Regions from separate parts of the Cupriavidus phytorum genome, predicted to be linked through region 1. Evidence: riboswitches for the same ligand, from Rfam matches in the RefSeq annotation. Region 1 holds a riboswitch; the other holds the start of a gene.
What was found. Region 1 has a riboswitch for glycine ahead of gcvT (glycine cleavage system aminomethyltransferase GcvT). Riboswitches for the same ligand answer to the same signal wherever they lie in the genome.

Region 1 (5,479 bases):
GACACCCTGGCCTATGCCGAGCTGGGCCGCGCGCTGGCGGTGCAGGGGTGGTACGGCTTCCTGGTCGGGCTGTCCGCGGTCAGTGCCAATGCCGCGCGCGAGATCCTGGGTCGCGGCTACGCCGGCGGGATGGTGCTGACCCAGGTCGCGCCGGGCCCGCAGCAGGCAACGTTGCGGGTGGTGAAGGAGCATGTGGCGCGCATGAAGCAGTACCTGGACGAGCCGCCGTCGCCGGCGACACTGGCCGGTTATATCGGCGCCGCCTGGCTGGCGCGCGCGTTGCAAGGGATGCGCGCGGGCGGCGCGGCGGAACTGCGGCGCGCGCTGCAGTGCCGCGTCGACGTGGGCGACTTCACGCTCGACTTCACGCGCGGACAGCGCGGCTCGCAGTACGTCACGCTGGCGGTGTCGGGCGCGCGCTAGGGCTTCGATCGCGCGCGTGCGGCTCAGCCGGCGGCCGCCTTGCCGCCGCTGCTCCCGCTGCCCCCGTTCCCGAGCAGCGCCTTGAGCGCGCCCAGTCGGTCCTTGGGGCTCATCGCCGGGGTCGCGTCGACCGGCGCGGGCGCCTCTTCCAGCTTCATCTCGCCGATAAAGCGCGACGGCTGGCACGAGTAGGTCTCGCGCGCGCGCTTGCGCTTCTTGCACCAGCTGACATGCAGGCTGCGCTGCGCGCGCGTGATGCCCACGTACATCAGGCGCCGTTCTTCCTCGATCTTCTCGTCGCTCATGTCCTCGTCCTCGCGGCAATGGGGCAGGATGCCCTCCTCCACGCCGACCAGGAACACATGCGGATATTCCAGCCCCTTGGACGCATGCAGCGTGGACAGCCGCACCGCGTCGGGGTCTTCCTCGCGGCCCTCGAGCATGCTCATCAGCGCCACGGTCTGGGTCAGTTCCAGCAGGTTCTTGCCATCGCTGCCGAAGCCGTCGGCGGTGTCGAAGCCGGTCGCTTCGTCGCCGTCCGCGCCCTCGGGCTTGGTCCCCTTGCGCTTCAGCCAGTCGAGGAATTCCAGCGTATTGGTCCAGCGCGACTGCGCCTGCCGTTCGTCGAAGCTGTCGTACAGGTAGGCCTCGTAGTGGATGCCTGCCATCAGGTCGTCGAGCACCTCGGTGGCCGGGTCCTTCGCCGCGCGCTCGGCCAGCCGCACCATCGATTCGCAGAACACCCGCAGCGGCTCCAGCTGGCGCGGCTGCAGCTTGCCCTCGATGCCGCCCATCATCGCCGCCTCGAACAGCGACACCTTGGCCTGGCCGGCGAAGGTGCCCAGCACCTCGAGCGTGGTGTTGCCGACGCCGCGCCGCGGTGTGGTGATGGCGCGGATAAAGGCGGGATCGTCGTCGGGATTGGCGATCAGGCGCAGGTAGGCGCAGATGTCCTTGATCTCGGCCTTGTCGAAGAAGCTCTGGCCGCCCGACAGCACGTAGGGGATGCGCTCGCGCCGCAGGATCTGCTCGAACAGCCGCGCCTGGTGGTTGCCGCGGTACAGGATGGCGTAGTCGCGGAATTGCGCGCGGCGCTCGAACTTGTGCGCCGACAGGCGGAACACCACCGACTCGGCCTCGTGCTCCTCGTCGTTCATCGGGTGGATGGCGATGGGGTCGCCCATGCCGTGCTCGCTCCACAGCTTCTTGTCGAACAGCTTGGGATTGTTGGCGATGACGGCGTTGGCGGCTTCCAGGATGCGCACGGTGGAGCGGTAGTTCTGCTCCAGCTTGATCACCTTCAGGTCCGGGAAGTCGGTCTGCAGCCCGCGCAGGTTGTCCAGCGTGGCGCCGCGCCAGCCATAGATGGCCTGGTCGTCGTCGCCCACCGCGGTGAAGGCCGGCGCGCGCAAGTGGGAGCCGCCCGCCAGCAGCTTGAGCAGCTGGTACTGGCAGGCGTTGGTGTCCTGGTATTCGTCGACCAGGAAGTAGCGCAGGCGGTTCTGCCACTTGAGCCGGACCGCTTCGTCGCGCGCGAACAGTTCCGCCGGCAGGCGGATCAGGTCGTCGAAATCCACCGCCTGGTAAGCGTTCAGCGTGGCGACGTAGTTGCGGTAGACCAGCGCGGCCTGGTGCTCGTCGGCATTGGCGGCCTGCGCGATCGCGGCCTCGGGATCGACCATGCCGTTCTTCCACAGCGAGATCGTGCTCTGCACGCCGCGGATCAGCTTCTTGTCGGTGGTGCCGAGCTGCTCCTGGATCAGGCCGAAGCAGTCGTCCGAATCCATGATCGAGAACTGCGGCTTCAGGCCGACGTGCTCGGCTTCCATGCGCAGGATCTGCACGCCCAGCGAGTGGAAGGTGCAGACCGTCAGCTGCTTCAGCGGAATGCGTTTGCCCTCGCGCGTGGTCTTGCCCTCCATCAGCTTGCCGATGCGCTCCTGCATTTCCTTGGCCGCCTTGTTCGTAAACGTGACGGCGGCGATATGGCGCGGCTCGAAGCCCTTGTCCTCGATCAGATGCGCAATCTTCTGCGTGATCACCCGGGTCTTGCCGGAGCCCGCGCCGGCCAGCACCAGGCAAGGCCCGTCCAGGTAGCGGACGGCTTCGGATTGGGCGGGGTTCAGGCCATGGGTCATGCGGGGCAGGCGTTTGGGGGCAGCGGCGGAATCGACGGAGAACGGCGGCAAGCGGCGTAATTTGCCGGCATCCCGGCAAGGGCGTGCGGCAAAGCTGCCGATGTTAACACGCTCGCCGCGACGGGTCAGTCAGCGCAAGCCGCGCGCGCGGGCCCGGCTGTGTCACGGGCGTAACACTTCGTAAAGCGCGGAGCGAATGGCATAGCGCGACACTCTAATCAGTGTGTCCCCCGGTCCGCCGGATCGCTTGGGCATGCACAAATCATCACATCGGAGCCAACAATGAAAACCCTGCAAACTTTGACCAAGGTGACCCTGATCGGCATGACGGTCGCGGCCTTTGCCGGTTGCGCGGACATGACCCCGAAACAACGTAACACTGCCATCGGCGCCGGTGCCGGCGCGGTGGGCGGCGCCGTCCTGACCGACGGCAGCGCGCTGGGTACGCTGGGTGGCGCGGCCGTGGGCGGCGTGATCGGTAACGTCGTCACCGACGACAAGAAGAAGTAAAGCCGTGGCGCGCAGTGGCGGGTACGGGCCCCTTGCCGTGGTTTGACAAAGGCCGGGCCCTCCCGTACATTGCGCGCATCCGACCGGGAGAGCGCGCATCGCCTGCGCCGCCGAAGGGGTATCACCCGAAAACTCTCAGGCACCACGGACCGGTCGGATCGGCATGCAACATGCACACGATGCATGCCGCACTCTGGAGAGCGGCACCCGCCATTCGTGGCGAGCGTGCCCACCGAAGGGGCGCGCGAGGATGGGATCCACCGGATCCGCCTCGTAATCTCTCAGGTATCGAGGACAGAGGGGTCATCCGCCGCAGCGGATCGCTTGTCATATTGGCGTAGCGAAGGTTGCGGCGGATGGCCCTTTTTTGTTTTCGCCAACCGAGACTGCCCCCGAGGATTCCATGACGCTCCAGGCCACGCCCCTCAACGCTATCCACCGCGCCCTGGGCGCCCGCATGGTTGACTTCGGCGGCTGGGACATGCCGGTCAACTATGGCTCCCAGATCGAAGAGCACCATGCGGTGCGCAACGATGCCGGCATGTTCGACGTCTCGCACATGTGCGTGGTCGATCTCGCCGGCGCCAATACCCGCAGCTTCCTGCGCGGCCTGCTGGCCAACAACGTCGACAAGCTGCAGACGCCCGGCAAGGCGCTCTATTCCTGCATGCTCGACGAGAACGGCGGCGTCATCGACGACCTGATCGTCTATTTCTTCGCCGAGGACCGTTTCCGCCTGGTGGTCAACGCCGGCACCGCGGTGGGCGATATCGACTGGATCCGCGCCCGCAACGACGCCACCGGCAGCGGCGTGACCATCACGCCGCGCCGCGAGGACGTTGCGCCCGCCGGCGTGGAGCCGCTGGCGATCGTCGCGGTGCAGGGGCCCAACGCCCGCGCCAAGGTGTGGAGCACCTTCCCGTCGACCCAGCCTTCCGATGCGCTCAAGCCGTTCAACGCCGTGGTGGTGCAGGACCCCGCCCTCGGCGAAGTGATGGTGGCGCGCACCGGCTACACCGGCGAAGACGGCTTCGAGCTGGTGGTGCCGGCCGCCAGTGTCGCCGGCCTGTGGGAAAAACTGAATGCCGCGGGCGTGCGCCCGGCCGGCCTGGGTGCGCGCGACACGCTGCGCCTGGAAGCCGGCATGAACCTGTACGGCCAGGACATGGATATCAAGGTCTCGCCGCTGGATGCAGGCCTGGCGTGGACGGTCGACCTGCAGAGCGAGCGCGACTTCACCGGCAAGGCTGCGCTGGCCGCGGCCGGTTCGCGCCAGCAGTTCCTCGGCCTGATCCTGCGCGACAAAGGTGGTGTGCTGCGTGCTCACCAGAAAGTCATCACCCCCGCCGGTGATGGCGAAATCACCAGCGGCACCTTCAGCCCCTCGCTGTCGCAATCGATCGCCTTCGCGCGCCTGCCCCAGGGCGTGAACGTGGGCGACACCGTGCAGGTGGAGATCCGCGACCGCAAACTCAGCGCGACTGTGGTTAAACTGCCGTTTGTGCGTCATGGCAAGGCACTCGTGAGCTAAGGGAAAGCCCCGCTCACCCAACGGTCGCCCTCGCCTGCCGGCAGCGTTGCCGGGCAGGCATCACCCAAACAAGAAACAGATCTGAATCCGGAGAACCTTCATGAATTTCCCCGCTGACCTCAAGTACACCGAGTCGCATGAGTGGGTGCGCGTCGAAGCCGACGGCACGCTCACCATCGGCATCACCGACCACGCACAGGATGCGCTCGGCGACATCGTCTTCCTGGAGTTGCCCGAAGTGGGCAAGTCGGTCGGTGCCGGCGACGCGCTGGCGGTGGTGGAGTCGGTGAAGGCCGCTTCCGACATCTACGCACCCGTGGCCGGTGAAGTGATCGCCGTCAACGAGGCCGCCACCGCGGCGCCCGAAAGCGTCAACGCCAACGCCTTCGATGCGTGGCTGTTCAAGCTCAAGCCGGCCAATGGCGACGACGTCAACGGCCTGATGTCGGCCGACGCCTACAAGGCCAGCGTCGGCGCCTGATCGCCCGCCGGTCCCGCGCCAGGGACCGGCACACCGCATTCGCGGCGCCGCGGCACGGCTGACCACCTGCCGCCGCGCCCCCCACGAGGTTCTTGCCCATGAACGCCCCGCTGCCCATGAACGCCGCCCACGCAACCCGGCCCACGCTGGCCGAACTGGAGGCGCGCGACGCCTTCGCCGCCCGCCATATCGGCCCCGATACCCCCGAGCAGCAGCACATGCTGAAGACGCTCGGCTATGACAGCCGCGCCGCGCTGATCGACGCCGTCATCCCCGCCGCCATCCGCCGCCGCGACGGCATGCCGATGGGCGAGTTCACCGAGCCGCTGAGCGAAGAAGCCGCGCTGGCAAAGCTGCGCGCGCTGGCCGGCAAGAACAAGGTGCTGAAGAGCTTTA
Region 2 (5,479 bases), on a different contig from region 1:
CTCGTGCCTTCTTTGACACACCACGCTGGGCCTCCAAGATGTACTTTACGGATGGTCGAATTCCCGCGTGCCGATGTGCAACGCTAAAGAATTCCCATCTGCAACGCTCTGCCCTAGCAGGGTCGAGCGCAAAAGCCAGCATGGTCTCCAGCGGTGCCTTCTTGCTAAGCAGGTTGCTGATGACTCTTTGACCAACGTACGTGTAATTTGGGACGTCAAACGGACTGCGAGTTCCTCCCGGCAGTTCCTTCTGTGGAAACCGGTCAGCCACCGAACCTGATACACAAAGCACCTGATCCCGACCCGGATTCCGTACAGACGACGCCTCTTCTCGAGCGTTGCGTTCCACCACCGCCAGCCCAGACACGATACCCTTCAGCAGCGTGCTCTTATGTGAGCCGTTACGACCTGTAATGAAGGTTGTCGCAAAGTTGGTTGACCTAGGTCGATCTGACTCAAGCAACAAGTCAACCGACCTGACCTGATTGTCCCAAGTATGGAATGCCGCAGAGTGAATAACCGCCATGCTACCCCGCCTCCCAATTTTAAGTATGCCACGCGCACATTAGTATGCCACGTGCACATAAGCGTGGGCGTCTTTGACGCTCAGCCCTTGGCGGTTTCGATCGCCAGGGCAGCAACTTTGGAATACCCCATCATCCAAGGCTCTATCAGTCCTGCTTGTACGAGAGCACTTCCGTGGCAAGCCGGTGACCGAGTGAGGAGGTGCTGGTCACCCGGCAGCAAAGTTGAACGGGCGCTTTCGGACATCGAATTGAGCAAGTCGAAGGACAGACCCCGCATGCGGAACAGACATTCAATTGCAAATGCCAGCTTTCCGCTTATGGCCGACTACGGCCATTGCAATCCCCATCATGGTTGGTCAGTCAGTCGGCGTGTCGTTGGGGAATCCCATCCGTGCTCAATGACCAACTCGCGGGAGCGGACCCGCAAGGCGAGGTGTGACAGCACAGCCCCACCATCACACCCGCCAACCGCTATTGCAACCGCTCCCGCTCAACCATCAGCCCATCCAGCTGCATCTTCACCATGCCAAGCAGGCACAGCGCACTGAAGCAGCCTTCAGAGCTTTCGCTTTCGTGATCCAGCAGTACGAGAACTCCTTCAATTCCCGCGCGAACCTGCTGAAGACAGTCGTTTGTGATTTCATCGATCATTGCCATGGATTCCCCACTAGAAAAAGCGCGCCACTCATTTCCACATGAGGGCGGCGGGCCAGACGGCGAGGGTGGAAAGACCGGTCTACGGTGGGGAACCGGTCAGCCTTGCGGCTGCCTCGCCCGGCCCGCCAGGGAGCCAGCTTGGTTCGTGCGAGCACACAGGCGTTGCCTGCTACAAGGCAACGCCTGTCCACCATAAACATCCGGGCTTTCCACACCCGATCATCGGTGGTTCCGATGACGCCACCAGTATTTCGCGTAGCTACCGGGGAATCGATGAGAGATGTCGCATTTCCAGGGGCGCGCGAAGTTTGGATCCGGGCAACGGATTCAGAAATCGCAGACTCTTGAAAATGCGCGTGCGGGGATCAGGCTTGGGCAGGCGTCAGGGCCGCGCCAGGCACCATTGCCGGGGCGCTTCCCAGTGCCTGGTCCACAACTCCCGCAACCATCTCCGCCGTCACCGCCGACAAGGTCCACCCCAAATGCCCGTGGCCGGTGTTGTAGAAGATGCAGGCGGCGCGTCCGCGTCCCACTCGCGGCAGCATGTCGGGCAGCATCGGCCGCAGCCCGGCCCACGGCACCACGCTGCGCGTGCTGACGCCGGGGAAGCACTGCTGCACCCAGTCCACCAGCGGGCGGATACGGTCGGCGCGGATATCGCGGTTGGTGCCGTTGAACTCGGCGGTGCCGGCGACGCGGAAGCGGTCGTCGCCGAGGCGGCTGGTGACCAGCTTGGTTTCGTCGTCGAGCAGGCTGACCGTCGGTGCCGCCGCGCGGCTGGCGTCGTCGGTCAGGTTGACGGTGATCGAATAGCCCTTGACCGGATAGATGTTGACGCGGTCGCCCAGCGCGGCGGCCAGTGCGCGGCTGGCGGTGCCGGCGCAGATTACGGCGCCGTCGAAGGAGGCAGTGGTGCTATCGTTGCCGTCCTGCACGGTGACGGTGGCATGCCGTCCGTCGGTCTTCACCGCGCGCACGTCCTGGCCGTACAGGCAGCGCACGCCCAGGCGCGCGGCGGCGGCGGCCAGGCCGCTGGTGAACTTGTGGATGTCGCCGGTCGAATCGCTTTCGGTGAAGTAGCCGCCGTAGTAGGAGCCCGCCAACGTCGGCTCGATCGCGCGCATCTCCTGCGGGGTCACCGCGCGGCGCTCGAGCCCGCCTTGCGCCAGCAGCGCGGAGACCCGGCCGGCATGCTCGAAGCCGGCGCGGTCGCGGTAGATATGGAGGATGCCGGCGCGCTTCAGGTCGAAGTCGATGCCTTCCTGCGCCGCCCACGCAAACAGGTGCTCGCGCGCGGCGATGGCCAGGCGCGCGGTCTCGATGGTGTTGCGGCGGTAGTGGGGAATCGACGCGATGAACTCGGCGAACCACGACAGCTTGTGCCAGCTGGGCCGGGGATTGACCAGCAGCGGCGCATCCTTGCGCAGCATCCACTTCATCCCCTTGACGATGGTGGACCAGTGGGTCCAGACCTCGGCGTTGGATGCGGAGAGCTGTCCGCCGTTGGCGAACGAGGTTTCCATGGCGGCATAGCGATGCCGTTCGAACAGCGTGACGGAGAATCCGCGCCGCGCCAGCGCGTAGGCCGTGGTGACACCGGTGATGCCACCGCCGATGACAGCGATTGTCTTCATGATCTACAGGTTCCGGGAACGTCGGGGGTGGAGTCCGCACGCAACATGCGTTTAGGACGCCCCCTCTGTTCTGGACCTGAGAGATTCACGACGCCTTGCCGCGGGGCGGGCGCGCTTGCTCCTTCGGTATGCCGGGCGGACGATGGCGTCCGGCATTCTTCAGAGTGCACTGACGGGTGATGCCGGTCCTTTTGCCTGAGAGTTTCCGGGGCGGTTGCTCCTTCGGCGCCGTGCGCGGCGGGCGCCGCGACAGTCTCTCCCTGCATCACGCTGGCTTGATGCCAGTCGGGGCAATGTAGTGACAAGGCCCCGTATTGGATATGCGGGTTAACACGGAGACAAGCGGAAATGGCTGCGCCGGCCGCGTCGCTATGTCGCATCGGCCGTCGGCTTGCGGGCCCATAAAATGTCAGCGCTCGCTCTCAGAGACGTGCGGGACGCAGGGGAGGAGCGCCTGATGGTGCGCAGGCGCTGCGAGCCCACAACGACGACAACAAGGTATTCAGTGAAGAAACATCGCATTGCACTGGCCGTTTCGGCAGTGCTGATGGGCCCCGCCGTGGCCGCCGCGCAGGCAGTGGAGGCCCCCGCGTCGTTGCCGGAGGTGGTGGTATCGGCCGGCCCGGACCGCGGCAAGACGCCGGCGATTCCGCCCAACACGCCGGCGCCGGCGTATGGCATCAGCAGCACGCGCATGGCCGACTTCAACGTGGTCAATACCGAAGACGCGCTCAAGTACGCGCCCAACCTCGCCGTGCGCAAGCGCTTTATCGGCGATATGAATTCGATCATCTCGGTGCGCAGCACCAGTTCGCGCCAGTCGGCGCGCGGGCTGGTCTATGCGGACGGCCTGCTGCTGTCCAACCTGCTGGGCTCGGACTTCAGCTTCCCGCCGCGCTGGTCGCTGGTCAATGCCGCCGAGATCGAGCGCATGGACGTGCTGTACGGCCCGTATTCGGCGCTGTATCCGGGAAATTCGCTGGGCGCGACGGTGCTGATCACCACGCGCACGCCGCAGAAGTTCGAGGGCGATGCCAGCGTGCAGCTGTTCACGCAGCGCTTCAACCTGTATGGCACCCACGATAACTTCAACGGGGTGCATGCCAACGCCTATGTGGGCGACCGCGTCGGCGCGTTCTCGTGGCTGGTCAGCGTGGACCGGCAGGACAGCAAGAGCCAGCCGCTGAGCTTCTACACCGCGTCGCGCTCGACGCGGCCCGCGGGCGCGGCGGACACGCCGGTCTCGGGCGCGTATTTCGACCAGGACCAGAGCGGGCGCGACCGCGTGGTGATGGGCGTGAATAGCGAGGGCATCACGCACACCGTGCAGGACCAGCTCAAGCTCAAGCTCGGCTACGACATCACCAGCACGCTGCAGGCGCAGTTCACCGCCGCCTACTGGCAGCAGGACCGCTCCAACACCACCGGCAGTTACCTGCGCGATGCCAATGGCAATGTGGTGTCCAGCGGTCCGGTGAACATCGGCGGCTACCAGTACGTGATTCCGGCTAACGCGTTTGCGCCCGGCAATGGCGAGGATGCGCGCTGGCTCTACGGCCTGTCGCTGCGCACGCGCAACCAGACGGGGTGGAATTTTTCCGGGGTGGCGTCGCTGTTCGACGTCAGCAAGGACGTGAGCCGCAGCGCCAACGCCGTCGGCAACGGACCGGGCACGGTGACTTATGGCGACGGCACCGGCTGGCGCACGCTCGACCTGAAGGCCGACTACCGCCCCGAGCGCCTGCAGGGCGGGCACTGGGTCACGTTCGGATACCACTATGACAACTACCGGCTGAGCAACACCACCTACAACACCTCGGACTGGCGCGCGGCCACCATCACCGCGTTCAACAATGCCTTTACCGGCAAGACCGAGACCCAGGCGATCTACGCGCAGGACGCCTGGTACTTTGCCGAGGACTGGAAGCTGATCCCCGGCGTGCGCTACGAGCACTGGCGCGCCTATGACGGCAGCCGCAGCCAGCCTGGCGTGGATATCGGCTATCCGGTGCGCAGCGAATCCAACTGGTCGCCCAAGCTGGCGCTGGAGAAGGCGTTCGGGCAGGACTGGCTGGGCCGGCTGTCGCTGGGCCAGGCCTATCGCTACCCGACCGTCAGCGAGCTGTTCCAGGGCCGCATCACCGGCACCGCGCTGATCAACAACGATCCCAACCTGCGGCCCGAGCGCTCGTTCTCGAAGGACCTGACCTTCGAACGCACGGTGGAGGCGTCGAATTTCCGGGTCTCGCTGTACGAGGACGATATCCGCGATGCGCTGGTCAGCCAGACCAACACCACGGTGTTCCCCACCGTCACCAGCTTCCAGAACGTCGACCGGGTGCGCACGCGCGGCATCGAGCTGGCCTACGACGGGCGCGATGTGCTGGTGCGCGGCTTCGACCTCTCGGCCAGCGGCGCCTACAACCATTCGAAGACGCTGGAGAACGCCAACAACCCGGCCTCGGTGGGCAAGTATTTCTACCGCATCCCGAAGTGGCGCGCCAACCTGGTGGGCACCTATCGCTTTACGCCGGCGTGGGCCGGCACGCTGGCGATGACCTATTCGGGCCGGCAGTACAATACGCTCGACAACTCGGACACCAACCCCGACACCTTCGGCGGCACCAGCAGCTTCCTGACCTTCGACGTCAAGGTGACCTA

Region 2: it holds a riboswitch for glycine, as region 1 does, so the genes downstream of both, C7416_RS16965 (D-amino acid dehydrogenase) here and gcvT (glycine cleavage system aminomethyltransferase GcvT) in region 1, are expected to answer to the same signal.

What each region holds. Positions count from the first base shown of each region.
Region 1 is NZ_QKZN01000012.1:73,450-78,928, forward strand. It holds gene C7416_RS24075 (ABC transporter substrate-binding protein) at 1-423, shown strand, start outside; gene C7416_RS24080 (UvrD-helicase domain-containing protein) at 447-2,561, opposite strand; gene C7416_RS24085 (glycine zipper 2TM domain-containing protein) at 2,844-3,071, shown strand; glycine riboswitch at 3,146-3,233, shown strand; glycine riboswitch at 3,255-3,379, shown strand; gene gcvT (glycine cleavage system aminomethyltransferase GcvT) at 3,475-4,602, shown strand; gene gcvH (glycine cleavage system protein GcvH) at 4,703-5,083, shown strand; gene gcvP (aminomethyl-transferring glycine dehydrogenase) at 5,182-5,479, shown strand, end outside.
Region 2 is NZ_QKZN01000006.1:108,508-113,986, forward strand. It holds gene C7416_RS16960 (DUF1484 family protein) at 999-1,184, opposite strand; gene C7416_RS16965 (D-amino acid dehydrogenase) at 1,550-2,818, opposite strand; glycine riboswitch at 2,874-2,991, opposite strand; glycine riboswitch at 2,992-3,090, opposite strand; gene C7416_RS16970 (TonB-dependent receptor) at 3,324-5,479, shown strand, end outside.